2 regions of the Planococcus kocurii genome follow, and region 1 is predicted to be linked to the other one. Evidence: predicted binding sites of a transcription regulator. Region 1 holds the regulator's gene; the other holds the start of a gene.
What was found. Region 1 encodes NrdR, which represses ribonucleotide reductase genes. Its sites were predicted from a motif close to AACACNATATATNGTGTT; they were not measured.
Positions count from the first base shown of each region.

Region 2: a site for NrdR is predicted at 1,764-1,781, ahead of AUO94_RS01045 (vitamin B12-dependent ribonucleotide reductase). Genes of this name have one in related genera too.

Region 1 is NZ_CP013661.2:419,037-422,468, reverse strand. It holds gene AUO94_RS02135 (glyceraldehyde-3-phosphate dehydrogenase) at 1-994, shown strand, start outside; gene speD (adenosylmethionine decarboxylase) at 1,311-1,694, shown strand; gene nrdR (transcriptional regulator NrdR) at 1,809-2,285, shown strand; gene AUO94_RS02120 (replication initiation and membrane attachment family protein) at 2,297-3,432, shown strand, end outside.
Region 2 is NZ_CP013661.2:206,636-210,067, forward strand. It holds gene AUO94_RS01045 (vitamin B12-dependent ribonucleotide reductase) at 1-1,730, opposite strand, end outside; gene AUO94_RS01050 (lipoate--protein ligase family protein) at 1,917-2,696, opposite strand; gene AUO94_RS01055 (rhodanese-like domain-containing protein) at 2,853-3,236, shown strand; gene AUO94_RS01060 (competence type IV pilus major pilin ComGC) at 3,426-3,432, shown strand, end outside.

The DNA of each region.
Region 1 (3,432 bases):
ATTTGGCCGTATTGGCCGTATGGTTTTCAGACAGGCGATATTGATGGATGATGTTAAAATAACAGCAATCAACGCTTCGTATCCAGCTGAGACCCTGGCGCATTTGATTAAGTATGACACAAATCACGGTACCTTTACGGGTGACGTATCTTCAGAAGAAGATGCTTTAATTGTTAATGGAAAACGGGTTCAATTGGTAAGTGAGCGCGATCCACTGAATTTGCCATGGAAAGAAATGGGCATTGATATCGTTATCGAAGCAACTGGGAAATTCAATTCACGTGAAAAAGCAGCGCTGCATTTAGAAGCAGGAGCTAAAAAAGTGATTTTGACAGCGCCTGGAAAAAAAGAAGATATCACAATCGTTATGGGAGTTAATGATGACAAACTAGACATTGATAAGCATGATATCATTTCCAACGCTAGCTGTACGACCAATTGTCTAGCGCCTGTTGTAAAAGTGCTGAATGATACATTTGGAATTGAAAATGGCTTGATGACGACCATCCATTCTTACACAAACGACCAGCAGAACTTAGATAACCCGCACAAAGATCTTCGGCGCGCGCGTGCTTGTGCACAATCCATTATTCCAACTTCTACGGGTGCTGCGAAAGCGCTATCATTGGTGTTGCCTGAGATGGAAGGGAAACTTCATGGTATGGCATTACGAGTGCCAACTCCAAATGTATCCTTAGTCGATTTAGTTGTTGACTTGAACACAGCAGTGACAATTGAAGAAGTTAATAGAGCTTTCAAGGAAGCTTCTGAAAATAGCTTAGAAGGAATTTTGAGCTTGACGATGGAACCATTGGTTTCTGTTGATTTTAATAGCAATTCAGATTCGGCAATTGTTGATGGATTATCGACGATGGTTATTGGCGATCGCAAAGTAAAAGTTTTGGCATGGTACGATAACGAGTGGGGCTATTCAGCACGTGTAATCGACTTGACTAAAAAAGTTGCCAATGCGATGGTTCTTGTTTCTAAATAAGCCTGAATGCCCTGTTCTCTAGTTTTTTTAAAAGAGAAACAGGGTTTTTCTCTGCCTATGTGATCGTAAAAATTCTGAATCAATAAGATATTATTATTGCATTTGCGATAAATACGTTTTATACTATGAATCGTAGTTGAAAAATGGCTACCACTTCTGAATTTCCATCATGTAACTCGGAATTAGGAGCGTAAGATTTTTATTCACATGACTGCTTAAAGGGTTAGGACCTCTTTGGACTAACTTTCCCCCGTGGTAGTCAACTTTGAATATTTTGCGCAAAAACCAAAATGATATCAAAGGGGGAAAACGAACCATGGAAACGATGGGACGTCACGTAATTGCAGAACTTTGGCAGTGTGATTTTGACAAATTAAACGATATGGATTTTATCGAACAAACTTTTGTTGATGCAGCACTCAAATCTGGAGCTGAAGTAAGAGAGGTAGCTTTTCATAAATTCGCACCACAAGGTGTTAGCGGAGTTGTGATTATCTCAGAATCTCACTTAACTATTCACAGTTTTCCAGAACACGGCTATGCGAGTGTAGATGTTTACACTTGCGGCGATTTAGATCCGACTATTGCAGCGGAATATATCGCAGACGCACTAGGTTCAACATCACGCGAACTTGTAGAAATACCACGCGGTATGGGACCAGTAAGTGTTGAGAAATCCAAAGTTTCAGTAACAGCATAATCCATTTAACCAAAAACACGTAAGCAGGGGATGAAATCCTCTGCTTTTTCTATTTTTTCAATGATTTTTTGTTATACTAGATACACGAGATAGAGAAGTTAGGGAGATGTAAAAATGAAATGTCCAGCTTGCCAACATAACGGCACACGTGTTGTCGATTCGCGGCCAATAGACGAAATGAAATCCATCAGAAGGCGAAGAGAATGTGAGTCTTGCGGTTATCGCTTTACGACATTTGAAAAAGTGGAAGAAATGCCACTGATTGTTGTCAAAAAAGATGGCTCGCGTGAAGAGTTCAGCCGTGAAAAAGTTTTGCGTGGCGTTATTCGCGCATGTGAAAAACGGCCGGTATCTCTAGAAGTGTTAGAAGAAGTCGTCTTTACGATTGAGAAAGACCTTCGCCGTGCGGGTAACCCAGAAGTGAAATCTGAAGAAGTCGGAGAATTGGTCATGAATCGACTAGCAACAATCGACGAAGTAGCATATGTTCGCTTTGCTTCAGTGTATCGCCAATTTAAAGACATCACTGTTTTTATTGATGAACTCAAGGATTTGCTAAATAAAACTCCGGAAGACAAGAAAATCGATTAAGGCGGTGACTTATGACTGCATATTATAAAGAGTTGCAGCCTGCTGATCCATTTCGAATTCGCTTACCTTATCCGTTTTCAAATTACGATCGGCAACTTCTAACATTGCTCTATCAACCTATGATTGGTGCGGAAGCCATTGCATTGTATTTAACTTTATGGGCTGAAGGAGAAGCGACTAGTGAAGAGTCGAGTCATTATACATTGATGAATATGTTGGGGAATTCTATTTCGAAAATATTTGACGCTAGAATCCAGTTAGAAGCAATTGGATTGCTTAGAACGTATAAAAATCAAAGCAGTGAGCGTTCTTTCATCTATGAACTGTGTCCGCCACTCGATCCAAAAACGTTTTTTATGGATCCGTTATTGTCTATGTTTTTATTTAGTAAAATTGGTGAAACGTCTTACCGAAAAGTTCGTAAACGTTTTGCCATCGAAACGGAGATTCCGACTGATTACGAAGAAGTGTCAAGAACCTTTACCGATATTTTTCAACCAGTTCATGCCAAAGCAGGCTATCCCGCTAAGAAAAAAGATTTACAAGAACGAAAAAATGGGGGATACAGCACGGAATCAGATTTTGACTTTGGTTTATTGCAACAAGGGCTTTCCGAGCAATTAGTTCCCAAACGTGTATTAACGGGCAGCATAAAAGCCTATATTGCCAAATTGGCTTTTTTGTATAGTTGGGACCCGCTTGAAATGCAAACAGTTGTCTTAATGGCGATTGATGACAATTACAAATTGACGACTGATCTTTTAAAAAAAGCAGCAACCGAGCATTACAAAATGAAAGTGTCCACTACAGCGCCGCAACTGGTTCCTGTACATAAAGCAACAGAACCTATTGAAGCAACAGACGAAACGTCAAAAACAAAAGAAGATGAGTTATTGGTTTATTTAGAGACTGCAGCTCCTATCCAAGTACTGAGAGATATTGCGGATGGTCACGAACCGTTGCCGTCAGATGTGGAACTAGCAAACCAATTAGTCACTTTCCACAAGATGGAGACAGCGGTTGTAAATGTATTGCTTCACTATGTGTTGCTACGAACCGATATGAAGCTAACCAAAGCATATGTGGAGAAAATCGCTTCGCACTGGCTACGCAAGAATATTACAACCGCAAAAGATGCAATGGAAAT
Region 2 (3,432 bases), 210 kb from region 1:
TCAACAAGTTTATTGCCTTCTGGTGATCCGTATTCTTTATCGCAATAAATTAGCAAATCTGCTAATCCCATAACGCCAAGACCTACACGGCGCTCACCAAGTGCTTGTACTTGGTTTTCTTCGAGGAAGTATGGCGTTGCGTCAATAACATTATCTTGCATGCGGACACCGACGCGAACTGTTTCTTTCAAGCTTTCAAAATCAACCATTTTCGTTTTTGGATCTGCAAATTGCGCCAAATTGACCGCAGCCAAGTTACAAACCGAATAAGGTGCTAACGGCTGTTCACCACAAGGATTTGTCGCAACAACTTTTTGACCGTATGCTGCAGCATTGGTTTTTTCATTGGCATTATCAATAAAGAAAATACCTGGTTCAGCTGAATATGTCGCACAAATATTGATCAAGTTCCATAGCTCACGAGCTTTCATCGTACGGTAAACGCGGACACCATGGCCCATACTTTCCCATTCACGAACGTCGCCCACTTCTTGCCATTTCTCATTATAAATCGCCATTTCTTCTTTTGAGTACGACTCGACTGCTGGGAAACGCAAATCAAAATCTGCATCATTTTCGACAGCTGTCATGAAATCACTCGTTAGCGTAACGGAAATATTTGCACCGGTTAAGAATTCTTCATTATGAACAGAGTACGTTCCACCGTCACGTAACTTCGTGTCGGCATCACGCATGATTTTTTCATTAAATCCGCCCATGCCAGGAATTGTGCGGTAGTTCAGAATTCCTTGGAACATCGCTTCTTCTTGGGCTGTTAACGGTTTGAATTTCAATTTATCATGAGCCAGTTTTTTAATCGTCTCATCTTGCGTGTTTTCGATCAAATAACGCAAAATACGAGGGTTTTGCATTTTTGAAATGATAAATTCCGCAATATCTGGATGCCAGTCTGCAAGCATAATCATTTGCGCACCGCGACGTGATCCACCTTGTTCAACAAGATGGGTTAATTTCGCGATATCATCTAACCAAGATACAGAACCTGATGATTTGCCGTTAACTCCACGTGCTAATGTATTCCGTGGACGAAGAGTCGAACCGTTCGTACCAACACCGCCACCGCGGCTCATAATTTCCATCACTTGTTTACGGTGATCCGAAATACCTTCGCGTGAATCCGCAACAAACGGCATTACGTAACAATTGAAATACGTTACATCTGTATCCGCTCCTGCTCCGTAAAGAACACGTCCAGCTGGAATGAATTTCAAGCTAACCAATTGCTGATAAAATTTCTCAAACCATTCTTGACGTTTTTCAGAAGTTGTTTCTACTGAGGCAAGACCTGTTGCATTGCGTTTCGCAATTTGCTCGTAGTACACTTCCATTGGCTTTTCAATCACGTCGATCGGACGATTGACAATGCCTGCTACTTGTTCTTCTGGATTGTCGATTGCACTTCTGTAATCTTCCTCAATCCAAACTTTCGCTTTGTTCGTAGTTTTATCAATCGAAACGATGTAACCTAGCCCACGAGCTGGGAATTTCGGATCTTCTTTAACAGTTAATACAACAAAATCTCCCGCTTTGAGCGTTTTTTTCTCTGTATCTTTGAAAGAGTAACGATCAATCATAACAAGACGCGAGACACCTTTGTGCGTTAACTTCATATCTGAAGTGATGGCATGTACTTGCGGAAAGGTTTTGATATCTTCGTTTAAAGCTGATGCATTTAATGAATACTGGGATTGTTGTGTGGCGGAAACCATTTGACAATTCCTCCTTTATGTTATATGGAGTCGGATACTATATATAGTATTACTTCGATTCCCATCATACTACATGTTGAAACTTATTTTCAATAACAAGTTTTTTTTATAGAATTCTGTTAGTTTATAAAGCTATATTTACCAAGGTTTCGAGCTTTTAAATTCGGTAAAATGAGCCAAAAGACCTCACACTCGGAAATTCCACTCGTGATTCGCGTATTTTTTTTCCTCTAAAGCCTTGACTTCTGCTAATTGTTGCTCAGTCAACACATAGGGCTCTAAATCGATAGACAAAGCTTGCTCAAACCCTTTTTTAAAGGCAGCAATGCATTCTTCAGCAGTTGCTGGCGTTTTTCGTAGTGAATTAATCGACACTGCTTTTTCAGGTATCTTCATGCGCATGCGCTCTTTTGCTTCTTCACTCGGAAATTTGAAAACAGATAACAGTTTCTCGGCATCCAAATCAATTAAAATCGCACCATGCTGTAGAATAACACCTTTTTGACGTGTTTGTGCACTTCCTGCTACTTTTTTACCTTCGACGACCATCTCATACCAGCTCGGCGTATCAAAACAAACTGCAGATTTTGGTTTTTTTAAGTCAGCGCGCTTCTCAGCTGTATCCGGTACCGAAAAATAAGCATCGAGCCCCAAGTTTTTAAAGCCTTCCAATAACCCTTCGCTCAGTACACGATAAGCTTCTGTAACAGTTTCTGGCATCTGTGGATAATCTTCGCTGACGATGATACTGTATGTAAGTTCATGTTCATGAAGTACACCTCTGCCCCCTGTTGGACGGCGCACAAAACCAAGTCCTAATCGGTTAACAACATCCATATCAATTTCCTTTTCTACTTTTTGAAAGTAACCAATTGAAAGAGCTGCCGGTTGCCAACCATAAAAACGAATGATCGGCGGAATAAGCCCTTCACTATGCCAAGTCAGCAAGGATTCATCGAGCGCCATATTAAAAGAAGGGGTGCCCGCACCTGAATTTATAAAAACCCATTTCGGATAATTCACAAGATCGCCTCCTATTTCCGATAATTAGTGTAACATTGGCATTGAATATCCGTCATCTCTTCTCTTATAATAAAAGAAGAGTAGAAAGGGGCAAGACCATTGGAATTTTTGTATATTACGATCGCAATACTGTTAGCCATCATCATTTACGCGGTGATTACTTATTTTCGCATTAAAAAAACTGTCACTAACTTGACACAGGAACAGTTTATTGAAGGCTACCGCAAAGCTCAATTAATCGACGTGCGCGAGCCAAAAGATTTTGCAGCAGGTCATATCCTTGGAGCTCGCAATATTCCGCAATCACAATTGCGCCAGCGTTATAAGGAAATTCGCGAAGACAAGCCGGTCTACTTATACGACCAGAACGGAGCTCGCAGCGGACGGGTCGCCATTTTCCTAAAGAAAAAAGGCTATAACCAATTGTTCCAATTGCAAGGCGGATTCAAACAATGGACTGGCAAAATAAAAGCCAAAGTCTAATCATTAAAAAGGCCTTCCACGTCGCTGGAAGGCCTTTTTATATTTATTACAGGTATTGACGAGGATATGCTGTGAAAGCAGCTCACCCATCGGCCAGGCAATTATTTAAGGGATTGTACCTTATATAGTCAGAAGCAAAGAAAGGGATGACTCCTAAGTCTCTGCCGGTTTTTAAAATCACCTTCGGATATGATGA